Regions from separate parts of the Candidatus Thiodiazotropha endoloripes genome, predicted to be linked through region 3. Evidence: predicted binding sites of a transcription regulator. Region 3 holds the regulator's gene; each other region holds the start of a gene.
What was found. The regulator FNR, encoded in region 3, switches genes on or off when oxygen is low (the NO sensors DNR and NnrR bind a similar motif). The targets are predictions, from matches to a motif close to TTGATNTANATCAA.
Positions count from the first base shown of each region.

Region 1: A3193_RS12620 (ribonucleoside triphosphate reductase) is a predicted target of FNR. The motif match lies at 1,870-1,883, and genes of this name have one in related genera.
Region 2: A3193_RS15470 (cytochrome-c peroxidase) is a predicted target of FNR. The motif match lies at 1,259-1,272, and genes of this name have one in related genera.
Region 4: A3193_RS15895 (cytochrome-c peroxidase) is a predicted target of FNR. The motif match lies at 1,431-1,444, and genes of this name have one in related genera.

Region 1 covers NZ_LVJW01000006.1:462,705-465,812, forward strand. The annotation lists gene A3193_RS12605 (hypothetical protein) at 1-446, opposite strand, end outside; gene A3193_RS12610 (thioredoxin family protein) at 739-1,119, shown strand; gene A3193_RS12615 (MBL fold metallo-hydrolase) at 1,138-1,776, shown strand; gene A3193_RS12620 (ribonucleoside triphosphate reductase) at 1,979-3,108, shown strand, end outside.
Region 2 covers NZ_LVJW01000006.1:1,064,232-1,067,339, reverse strand. The annotation lists gene A3193_RS15475 (YbaN family protein) at 1-2, shown strand, start outside; gene A3193_RS15470 (cytochrome-c peroxidase) at 24-1,187, opposite strand; partial or broken gene A3193_RS15465 (isoaspartyl peptidase/L-asparaginase family protein) at 1,359-2,275, opposite strand; gene A3193_RS15460 (SlyX family protein) at 2,492-2,695, opposite strand; gene A3193_RS15455 (ArsR/SmtB family transcription factor) at 2,710-3,045, opposite strand; gene A3193_RS15450 (response regulator) at 3,048-3,108, opposite strand, start outside.
Region 3 covers NZ_LVJW01000003.1:609,203-612,310, reverse strand. The annotation lists gene A3193_RS02810 (sulfur globule family protein) at 132-482, shown strand; gene fnr (fumarate/nitrate reduction transcriptional regulator Fnr) at 878-1,636, shown strand; gene dnaQ (DNA polymerase III subunit epsilon) at 1,696-2,400, opposite strand; gene rnhA (ribonuclease HI) at 2,405-2,839, opposite strand; gene A3193_RS02790 (class I SAM-dependent methyltransferase) at 2,872-3,108, opposite strand, start outside.
Region 4 covers NZ_LVJW01000006.1:1,158,619-1,161,726, forward strand. The annotation lists gene A3193_RS15890 (glucokinase) at 1-138, shown strand, start outside; gene A3193_RS15895 (cytochrome-c peroxidase) at 221-1,210, opposite strand; gene A3193_RS15900 (Fur family transcriptional regulator) at 1,512-1,940, opposite strand; gene A3193_RS15905 (rubrerythrin family protein) at 2,216-2,632, shown strand; gene A3193_RS15910 (heterodisulfide reductase-related iron-sulfur binding cluster) at 2,713-3,108, shown strand, end outside.

The sequences.
Region 1 (3,108 bases), on a different contig from region 3:
GTCAGCTGTTCCCGCACAGTGTCGGTCACCGGAGTCAATAGCCGATCCTCTTTCAGCAGCCAGCTGATCTCATTCGACAGCCGGGAGAACTGCTCAAGTCGGGCTGTATCGAGCAACCGCTCCTCACTCTCAGGTTTGACCTGACCGATCGCCTGCTCCGCAGCCTGGATCATCTGACTGATGCCTTCATACTTGGGATGCATCTGCTGCAGGGCCAGTAAACGGGCATGAATGTCCCGCCGCAACAGGGTTAACACCTCGGCAGGCACAGGCAAACCGGGCATACGCCCGATCAGCGCCTCGATTTCAGTTACCCGGTTGAGGATTCGCTGCACCTTCTGATTTCGCTCTTCAACAAAATCGTTATAACGCTGAATGATGCTTGCCAGCACCAGGGTGAGGACTAACAGTCCCCCGACCACAATAAAGAGCGTTGTCTGTTCCATCGATGGATGATCTACCTGCGCTGTATGGTTTTTCTGTCACAATATTAACCCGACACCTTAATAGGTTAGGTTCAGGGCTTCAAGGGTGGCAGGCGCTGCACCAGATCTGGCAGATGGGTTTTGACAAAAGTTTGCTGCACTGTATTCCCAACGCTTGCATTTGAGCATCTCGTGAGTATTGTTCTGACACGATAAACCCGGCGGCTGAAAGTGAACCATTTGGTCACCGGATTAATAAGAACTGACAAAGAAAAAAACAACCTAATCTAAAAACACCACCGGAGATAGCCCCATGTCCTGGGTGATGATCATACTACTGCTGATTGCCAGCTATCTGATTCTGGTACCGCTGCTTACCTACCTCTCCGCGAAAAGACAGATTGGCCTTGAAGTGGCTTCGGAGAGCGGGGAAGCGGAGAGTCGCCTGATCTATTTCTACAGTGAAAGCTGCCCACCCTGCAAACAGATGACCCCGATTATCGACGATCTGTCGAGACACCATGGGAACATCAGCAAAATCAACATCAGCGACGACCCGGAAGCGGCCAGGCAGTACAAAATCCGCGCCACACCGACACTGATTCTGGTAAAAGACGGGGTAATCGATGATATCCTTCTCGGCGCGAAAAAAACCGCCCAGATCGAAAACCTGTTGAACAAGATCGAGCACTGAAGTTGAGGCCAACTGCTGATGCAATACAAAGTCATACCCGTAACCCCCTTCCAGCAAAACTGCACCCTGTTCTGGTGTGAAAACACCCGCGCGGCCGCCATCATCGATCCGGGCGGTGAGAGTCAGCGGCTGATGACCATCCTTGAGGATCTCGAGTTGAAACCGCAGATGATTCTGCTCACCCATGGCCACCTGGATCATGCCGGTGGCGCAGTCGAGCTGGCGGAAAGGCTTGGCGTACCGATCCAGGGACCACACAAGGAGGATGCCTTCTGGCTCGACAACATGGACCAGCAGGCGGATATGTTCGGTTTTGGTGACGGTAGAAAATGCACTCCGGATCAATGGTTGGAGCACGGGGATCAGGTCTCCCTTGGGGATGAGAAGCTGGAAGTCATCCACTGCCCAGGCCATACCCCAGGTCATATCATATTTTTTCACCGGGATAGCCGGGTTGCCCAGGTTGGCGACGTACTGTTCAAAGGCTCCATTGGCAGGACCGACTTTCCCCGGGGCGACCACCAGGCCCTGCTGCGTTCAATCAGAGAGAGGCTCTGGCCCCTGGGGGACGATGTACGTTTCATACCCGGTCATGGACCGGATTCCACCTTTGGCGAGGAGCGCCAGACCAATCCGTTCGTTGCGGACGGCCTATAACCCCGGATCGCCCAGACAAACCGGCAGCAGGGCTCTGCTGCCGCCCCTCTCCCACCATTCAACCCACGATCAGCCAAAGATTTCATCAGATATTTGATGTCAGTCAATTACTGACCTTGAAAACACAATATATTGTGTTTGAATTATTAATCACTCGCTACATATAGATATTCATTGATAATAACGCCGGAGGGCTACCGAGATGCAAGCCACCATTGGGCGACAGAGACTCCGTACACCCAGCAAAATCGTAAAGAGAGACGGCAGCGAAGCGGATTTTGATCCCTCCAAAATCCATAACGCCATCCTGCTGGCCGCTGAAGCCAGCGGTGAATTCGGGGATGAAGAGGCCGCCTTGATCACCGCTCAGGTGGTAAAAGTCCTGACCCACACCGGCTATCGACAGAGTAACCCTGACATCGAGCGGATACAGGATGTAGTGGAACAGGTACTGATCAGCGCCAACCACCTGCAGACTGCCCGGGCCTATATCGTCTACCGGGAGCAACATAAAAAGCTGCGCCAGGATCGACGCACCCTGCTCGATGTCTCCAGCTCGGTGAATGAGTATCTGCAGCGTAGTGACTGGCGGGTCAGCGCGAATGCCAACCAGGGCTACTCACTGGGTGGCCTGATCCTAAACACCTCCGGCAAGATGATCGCCAACTACTGGCTCAACCATGTCTATCCACCGGAGATCGGCGAGGCCCACCGGAGTGGCGCAGTGCATGTTCATGACCTGGACATGCTGGCCGGCTACTGTGCCGGCTGGTCACTGAGAACCCTGCTGCACGAGGGACTCAACGGAATTCCAGGCAAGGTCGAATCCTCACCCCCAAAACATCTCTCCAGTGCGGTCGGCCAGATCGTCAACTTTCTGGGAACCCTGCAGAATGAGTGGGCCGGGGCCCAGGCATTCAGCTCGTTCGATACCTACCTGGCGCCCTTCATTCGCAACGACAATCTCAGTTACGAGCAGATCAAACAGGCTATCCAGGAGCTGATCTACAACCTCAACGTTCCCTCCCGCTGGGGCACCCAGACTCCGTTTACCAACCTCACCTTCGACTGGGTCTGCCCGGAGGATCTGCGCCGGCAGGTACCTGTGATCGGCGGTATGGAGATGCCCTTCCAGTATGGTGAACTGCAAGCCGAAATGGATCTGATCAATCGCGCCTATATCGAGGTAATGACTGAAGGGGATGCCAAAGGCCGGGTCTTCACCTTCCCCATCCCTACCTACAACATTACCGCTGATTTCCCCTGGGAGAGCGAGAATGCCGAACGGCTGTTCCGCATGACCGCCAAGTATGGCCTGCCCTATTTCCAGAA
Region 2 (3,108 bases), on a different contig from region 3:
AAACCTGAACCCACGGATTCAGGTTAAAAATAGCCATCCGTCAGGGTGAGCATGAAATTGACCAGATCCGCTCGCTCCTGATCGCTGAGATTCAAGCCTTCGAAGGTCCCTGCATTCATCTCTGCAGCGATATTCGGATCATTCACTTCCGGGGTGATGAACAGATTGGCCACTTGAATATCGTAGTGCAGGACTACCTCTTCCAGTGTCTCATAGACCCCATTGTGCATATAGGGGGCGGTTAACTCGACATTGCGCAGTGTCGGGACTCTGAATTTACCCCGTTCGGCCGCCTCATCACCGCGCTCGATGGCGCTGCTGGCGCCCAAGCCTTGATCGACAAAACTGCTGTCTAGAATGTTGGCGGGATTTTGTGGATTACTCGGTGTGCCGATGTTGTAGTAGCGGAAATTGGTGAACAGGGACTCCTCGGAGGTTGTGCCGAGGGGGTGGCAGTTGGCGCATTTGGCTTTCGTGGCATCCTGGAACAGATCAAAGCCACGCTGTTCCGACGTCGTGAAGGTGTAGTCCCCATTCAGATAGGCATCGAATTTTGAACTGAAGGGATTGACCTCGTCGGATGACTCAAAAGCCGCTATTGCCGTGGCGATGTTGTGATAGGCCGTATCCGTATCGCTGAAGGCGTCTTCACCGAAGAGTGCGGTGAACTCATGGGCATAGTCGGAATTCTGTACCTTGCCGACCACTTCTTCAGCAGAAGCGTTATTCATTTCCAGGGGATTCAGGAATGGTCCTTTGGCCTGGGTTACCAGGTCGAGAGCCCGGCCGTCGAGAAATTGCCCTCCCTCATATTTTGAATCGGTTTCCTGAGTCTGCGCTGCCGCCGCAACGGTAGTGAATGAGGGCGTAAAGGCGGCATAGGCAGCCGTTGGCGCATTGCGATCTCCAAAGGTCCCACCCACGGAGCCTTCAGAGACAGGAGCGTCAACGGTCACCCTCGGGTCGGCAAAGCCACTATCCGGATCATGACAACTGGCACAGGCCTGGTTGCTACCGCTTGAGAGGTTGGTATCAAAGAAGAGCTTTCTGCCCAGCGCCTCCATGGTGACCTGACTGTTCTGGTTGGTATTGCTGTCCGTGTCGCTGCTGTCTCCACCTCCGCCACCACCACAGGCCGTGATCGCTACAGTCAGACATAGTGCGCCCAAGCTTTCCATTCTTGTCATGGATCCACCTCGAATCGGGATTAATCTCTGGATTAGGTGGATAGATGTAATGGGGCTTGAGCGTTTAGGATTTGATTTTGATCAAGAGTTGCCGGTTAATTCGCATAACCATAACAATAATGCGGGATTGATCACATACAATAGTCATTTAGCGACTAAAAATTATCAGGGTTAATCAAACCAAACCATCGATTCACCGCACTTTTCGATCCAGCCATGGATCATCTTTTTAGTCGTCAGGCCACGATTGCATTGGCCGTATTTATCGACCACGATCACGCCACCTCTGCCCTGGGCCTTAGGTGTGAAAGAGTCGATGCCGGCTGCTGTGGCCTGCGCGCCATCCATCTTTTTCATCAGTATCAAATCCGAGATTGTTTTACCAATCAGGGTGCGCATGAAACCTTCGCCATAACCGGTTGCAGAAACCGCACAGGTTTCATTGTCCGCATAGGCACCCGTGCCGACGATCGGTGAATCTCCAACCCGTCCCATGGATTTATTGACCATACCGTCGGTGAAGTGGCGGCTGCCAGATTTCCAGCGAGATCCCTGGCAACGGTTTCAATGGTGCCAAGTTTCTGCGCTGCGTTTTCTGTCTCCGCATCATCGTGATCGAGCACGACTTTGTCTTTCAGTCGCGCCTGTTCCAGCTGTGCCACCCGCTCCGCTGTGTAGAAATAGCTGTCTGGGGTCTGTTCGATGCCGCATTGGTCTGCAAAACGCAGATCACCCTCTGCAATCAGCATGACATGTTCACTTTTCGACATCACATGGCGGGCGAGTTGAATCGGGTTGGCGATATTCTGCACGGCAGCTACTGCGCCGGCAGAGAGGTCCCGGCCATCCATGATCGCAGCATCCATCTCGGCCTTGCCGTGTTCATTCAGTACCGATCCACAGCCGGCATCGAAGAGTGGGTCATCTTCCGGTAGCGATGCACAGCTCTCGACGGTTTGCAGGGCGGACCCACCCAATTCAAGCAGGTCCCGGCCATGCTCCAGAATACGGCGGATACTCTGACGATACCGGCTTGCGGTTCTAGGCTCTTTGAGACACTCCAGTGTTCCCGCGCCGCCATGTATCATTAACGAATAGTGACCATGCTCGGCCATCTGTTATCCCTGGTTGGATCGGTTGTCTAATCATATAGTCTATTTCATAGACCGAGATCCGAGGTTTTTGCAAAGGTTATTGGCTCGCTTGGAAATCTGCCTCTACAACTCGAGGAGTGGGGTCTGAGATGGATATACGGGCTTTGTCCTGTAGCCTGTCGATGGATCTTTTCGCTTGATGGTTGGGAATCAATAGTGCGGCGGCGGTGGCTCGGCTTCTGAAGATTGTAGCGGTGATGGCTCCAGTGCTTTCAGCTTCTCTTTCAGCGCTTCAAGCGCCACTGTTAAGCCGTCAATTTTTTCCTGCTGCTGGGCTAGGGTTTCACTCAGGGAGTGGATTGCCTCGTCCTGAAAGGCAATTCGACTCTCCAGTTCTACAATGTGCTCATCCATTTCAGACCCGTTTGCTATCTTGGGTAGCGGTCATCAAGATTTGCCGGACACAGCACATTACGCATGATGCCGATCAGTTCGAGCAACTGGTGGTTGCGGATCCGGTAGTAGATCCGGTTCGCCTCTTTGCGGGAGACGACGATATTCTTGTTGCGCAACTGTTCCAGGTGTTGGGATATATTGCTCTGCGAGGTGCCGGTGCGTTCCACAATCTCCCCGACAGAGAGTTCGTTTTCCCCGAGTGAACAGAGTATTTTCCATCTTAATGGATGTGCCATGGCCTTGAGCGCATTAGCTGTCAGCGAAGTGTCTTCCTGTTCGGAAGGGCGAGGATCAAGCGGCTCGTTCATTTTTACACTCCTTGGGAAGCGGAACTGGTTATATCAATTTCACGCACATAACCGGTCATGTCT
Region 3 (3,108 bases):
CGACAGTCCAAGCCGTTTTTTCGGCCGACCTCGTTGTAGAGTCCTCAAGCATCGTATGATGGAGGCTTAGGAAGCCACTTTTATACATCACCGATGGTAGTATCAAAACAATCATTTGAGAGGAAGAAAGCATGACTAAATTTGCTAAAGTTCTGAGCATCGCTGCTCTTGTAGCTGCGTCTACCAGTGCCTCTGCCTGGTGGGGCGGTCCTGGCTATGGTAACCGCGGCTGGAACAATGACGGTTGGGGCGATGGTTGGGGTGATGGCTCCGGTGATTTCAGCTTCGGCATGAGTGGTAATGCCCGCGGTTCTGGCTATGGCCGGGGTAACAACTACTACCGTGACTATGGTGGCTATGGACCTTATGGTTATGGCGCTCCATACGGTTATGGTGCTCCTTATGGCGCTCCTTACGGTGCTCCATACGGCTATCCTGCGCCTCCAGCTGCAGCACCTGCACCAGCTGCACCGGCTCAATAAGCCTACCCATGTGCAGAAAAGCCGGCCTTCAGGCCGGCTTTTTTTTGCTCCCAACGGCCCTGGATACGGCTCCTGCAATGACCCAAAGTAATAAAAAAACCAAAACGACTTGATCAACATCAAGAATTTCTGGAAAAATAGGCCGTGTGCTGGTTCACAAAATAGTAGAGAGACAAGGATGTGGTTGTAGGATGGGGAGACAAGCTATCCGCTCCGACAGGCTGTTTGCCGGGAATGCGGTAGAGGTGGCTCCAGCGGTTTAAACATCAACCTCTGGGAGCTGTAACGCCATTGAGGAAATTGAGGTCATCTCGGAAAGGAAATGATACCCCTGACGCGAAAACCGTCTTTACCAGGCGTTGATATCAAAGCACCCCGCATGCTGGAGCGATTACTTGACTAGCAGAAAAGTTGTCTCATTTGAAAATATCAAGGTAGCCTGCAAGAACTGCAGTCTGGCCACCCTCTGTCTACCGATGGGATTGACACCGGATGACGTGGAGCGCCTTGACTGCATCATCAAACGGGGCCGACCCTACCATCGTGGGGATCATCTATACCGTGGCGGTGATAAGTTCCATAGCCTGCGGGTCATCACCAGCGGCTCGGTAAAAACCTACAGTCCCAACGAAGATGGCGGAGAACAGGTACTGGGCTTCCACCTTCCGGGTGAGCTGATCGGCCTGGATGCCATTCAGGATGATTGCCACACCTGCTCGGCGATTGCCCTTGAGACCACTGCGGTGTGCGAGATCCCATTCTCCCAGTTGGAGTCTCTGAGCGCCATCATGCCCAGCCTGCAGCATCAGATGTACCGCCTGCTGAGCCGCGAGATCGGCCAGGATACGGAAATGCTGACCCTGCTGGGTAAAAAGAGTGCCGAAGAGCGCCTGGCCACCTTTCTGCTCAGTTTCTCGGAGCGATTCAAACAACGGGGGTTTTCAGCCAGCGACTTCTTTCTCAGTATGTCCCGTCATGAAATCGGTAACTATCTTGGCCTGGCCGTTGAAACAGTCAGCCGGCTTTTTACCCGTTTTCAGGATGAAAACCTGCTGAGGGTGGAACGCAAACATGTTCAGTTGCTCGACATACCCAGACTCTACGACATCGTGCAGGGCAGCGACAGCGCCAAATCGAGTCAATCAAGGGGCTGACTTAGGGCCTGTTAACACTAAATCTAATAGGCCCTAGGGTCTTTTCTCCGATTCGACCGCTACGGCTGTTTGTGCCAGATACAGGCCTCACCCATCGCTTCAAGCTGCCGCTGATGGGCTTCCAGCTCGGACTCATCCGCCAGGATCACCTTCAGGGGTGGACGGTCGGCAGCCAGACGACGGATATTGTCGGCCGCATTCTCATCGCCACCCTGCTGTCCGAGCTGATCATCCAACACCAGTGCCGCCTGGCCGCCGGTCATCATCAGATAGACATCCGCCAGAATCTCCGCATCGAGTAGTGCTCCATGAAGCTCACGATGAGAGTTGTCGATATCGTAGCGTTTACACAGGGCATCGAGGCTGTTCCTCTGCCCCGGATGCATCTTCTTTGCCATCACCAGTGTATCGGTAACCGCGCTAAGCGTGTCGATACGCTGGGGATTCTCCATCAGTTTCAACTCATGATCGAGGAATCCCACGTCAAACGGGGCGTTGTGGATGATCAGCTCGGCACCACGTACATACTCCACGAAATCCTGGGCCACATCACAAAATCTGGGCTTATCGGCAAGAAACTCATTGGTGATGCCATGCACCTCGATAGCTCCGGCATCGATCTCCCGCTCCGGCTGGAGAAACTGATGAAAATTGTTACCGGTCAGCCGCCTGTCGACCAGCTCGACACAGCCGATCTCAATGATCCTGTGGCCCTGTTCAGGCTCCAGACCTGTGGTTTCAGTATCGAGCACGATCTGACGCATCATCCTACAGCTCCTGGATACCCTTGTTGGCCAGCTGGTCCGCCAACTCATTACCGGGATGCCCCGCATGCCCTTTCACCCAGTGCCAATCCACCTGGTGTTTTTTAACCTCGCAGTCGAGGCTCTGCCACAGATCGGCATTTTTCACCGCCTTCCTGGCGGCCGTCTTCCAGCCATTCTTTTTCCAGTTATGAATCCATTGGGTAATGCCATTTTTGACATATTGGGAATCGGTGGTCACAGCGACACGACTGGCTCTTTTCAGCTGCTGTAATCCCTTGATGACCGCCAACAACTCCATGCGATTATTGGTGGTGCTGGCCTCGCCCCCAAAGAGTTGTTTCTCATGATCCCCATAGCGCAATACTGCCCCCCAGCCACCAGGCCCGGGATTGCCCTTGCAGGCGCCATCCGTAAAGAGTTCTACATGCTGTGTCATCGAATTCTGCTGCAATCCATGGTAGGTGTAACTCAGGTACCGTTTCTGATTGTGGGTTCAGCTGCGGTGGGAATAACCCGCTTCTTCACCGACCATTTCGGCCGGATCGGGGTGATCGTCACCACTCGCTTCACCGCCAGTATGATATACACACCACCAAAATTCGGATAGACCTTGTCACCGAACTGCTCCATAAACTGCAACTTCTGCATCACACCCAGGCTTTGAATCGGTGGCCGGTAGTTCAGATACTGGATCTCCAGCAGATC
Region 4 (3,108 bases), on a different contig from region 3:
AATGAGGGTCAGTTCATGCAGGCTTTTCTCGCCAAAGGCCGTATGCAGCACATCGTCACGGCAATGCCGGTAAGGGTCATCCTGAATGATAAGACGGCCCTGATGGGTGCGGCCCACTTTGCCGCTCTGCAGGATTGATCACCCCGGAATGAACCACGCACCCGGAAGGGTGCATGGCGTGTAGCTGCAGGTTCAGTTTGAACCTGCCGGCGACGGTCCTTTAATCAAAAGGCTTCGGTGCCGGAGTATTGTCTGTTGAAGGTGGCAGAATCGGCATCATGAAGGATGGCTGATCCCCGGTCAGGGTCTTGAGAAAGGCCACGATCTGCCCGTTCTCCTCATCTGTGAACTTGCGCCCCAGTTGCAGCCTGCCCATCACATCGACGGCTTCGGTCAGGGTTTGGGCTTCACCATCATGGAAGTAGGGGTAGGTCATCTCCACATTTCTCAAAGTGGGTACTTTGAATTTGAAGCGGTCCGCATCCTTGCCGGTCACCGCACTCAGACCTTCCGCCTTGCTATCGGTCTTATAGGCCTCGACCAGACCCATCTTCTGAAAAGAGTTGCCACCGACCGCTTCACCGTTATGGCAGGCGGTACAGCCGCTCTCCTTGAACAGCTTGTAGCCTTTCAGCTCCTCACCACTCAGGGCAGCCTTGTCACCCAGCAACCACTTGTCAAAATCCGAGTTGGGGGTCACCAGGGTCTTCTCAAACTCGGCAATCGCCTGGGTCACCTCATCGATGGTGATTTTATCCACACCAAATACCTTCTTGAACTCCATCACGTATTCGGGGATCGATTCCAGCACTTCAACCGCCAGGGTATGGCTTGCGGCCATCTCGCCCGGATTGGCGATCGGACCACCGGCTTGTGCTTTCAGGTCTGCAGCCCGGCCATCCCAGAACTGAGCCACATTCAGGCTGGAGTTCAGGACGGTAGGCGCGTTGATCGGACCCTGCTGCCAATTATGACCGATCGAGGTTTTAAGGTTATCGGTGCCCCCCATGCTCAGGTTGTGGCATGAATTACACGAAATAAAGCCGGATTTGGAGAGACGAGGGTCAAAATAGAGTTTCTTACCCAACTCAACCTGCCCCAGATTAATGCTCTGAACAGGTTTAATCGGTTTGATGGGTTCTTCCGCTGCCATAGCCTGGCCTGAAATACCTAGCAGCACTGTTGCGATCAGAGAAATTTTAAAGTTCATGTCCTTTACCTGTAAGTTTCTCGAAGACTGGAACCATCCTCATGGAATAACTGACTTAATCCGCCTGCTGCTCAACTCGGGCAGCTGCAGGCCATTTGGGAACACATTCGCTTTAATTATTTTCGACTTGTATGGACTGTTTAGTTGAGACCGACTCCGGCCAACCACAAAAACCACACAAGGTGGAGGTGAATATTAGAATTAGTCTAAATTTAAAGCATTGACATAGGTCAATGTTTCCAACTCAGTGAAAAGCGCAATTCACTGATCTGTCAAAAGAGGCTGGAAAGGGGCTAATCGCTCAGGGCTTGATGTTTTTAACCCGCACCACCAGATCGACAACATCCATGGATGTGCCTTCCGGCAGATCCTGTGCGATGAAGTGGGGTGCCAAACGATCTTTGATATCGATCAGGTCACCGGTATCCACATTGTAGAAGTGGTGGTGATGGCTGTTGTTTGAATCGTAGAAGGTACGCGAGGCATCGATAAAGATCTCCCTCACCAATCCCTTCCGGGCGAACAGTCCCAGGGTGTTGTAGACCGTCGCTTTTGATACCCGGCTGCCAGTCTGCTTGACCAGATCGAAGAGCTGATCCGCAGTGACATGCTGGTTACGCTCGAACAAGACATCCGCAATGATACGCCGCTGTTTGGTCAGATTGACCCCATGAGCGATCATCATTTGCGTGATGTTTCGCTTTTGCGGAGGCTGTTGTTGTTCGTTCAAATTCATCCGCTGAGTATAAATTCAAACGGCTGATAATTCTACAGCCGCATATTATTAACATGTTTTACATAGGGTTATATTCTGCGCTGACCCATAGGCCAGAATCCAGTAAGCGCGTTCCATCTCAAAACAATTTCGTATTAGGCAAAAACTATCATTGCCATTGAAAAGACCATTCGCTTCCAATTATTTTTAGAACTATTCTAAGCATCAGCGAAGAGCCTGCAGGGCTCAACGTGCAATTCCACAATAACCATCATTTCGGAGAACCAGATATGGAACTCAAAGGTAGTAATACAGAGCAAAACCTGAAAGACGCTTTTGCCGGAGAATCCCAAGCCAATCGTCGCTACCTCTACTTCGCTGCAAAAGCCGATGTAGAGGGTTACAACGATGTAGCAGCCCTGTTTCGTTCCACCGCTGAAGGTGAAACCGGCCATGCCCATGGTCATCTTGAGTATCTGGAGCAGTGTGGCGATCCTGCAACCGGTCTGCCCATCGGCCCTACTGGCGATAACCTGAAGGCCGCAGTCGCAGGTGAAACCCACGAATACACTGACATGTATCCAGGCATGGCCAAAACTGCCCGTGATGAGGGTTTCGATGAAGTCGCAGACTGGTTCGAGACTCTGGCCAAGGCCGAGCGTTCTCATGCCAACCGTTACCAGAAAGCTCTGGACGAGCTGGACTAAGCACCAGATCAGGCACGGGCAACGCCCGATTCGGCGGCCTCGCATGGGGCCGCCCAGCCTCAAAGCAGGAGTAGATACCCATGGCAGCACCGACCGGTCAACGAGAAGGTAATCTGGAAGCCCCGACCCGGCATCCCATCGACTGGAAAAATCCCGAATACTATAACGAACAGAGCCTAATGGAGGAGCTGGAACGGGTCTTCGATCTGTGCCATGGATGTCGACGCTGCGTCAGCCTATGTCAAAGCTTTCCCAGCCTGTTCGATCTGGTGGATGAATCGGAAACCATGGAGGTGGATGGTGTTGCCAAAGAGGATTACTGGCAGGTGGTGGATCACTGCTACCTGTGTGACCTCTGTTACATGACCAAATGTCCCTATGTGCCGCCTCACGAATGGAACATCGACTTTCCCCACCTAATGCTGCGAGCGAAAGCGGTGAAGTACAAAAAGGGCGACGTCAAACTGCGCGACCGA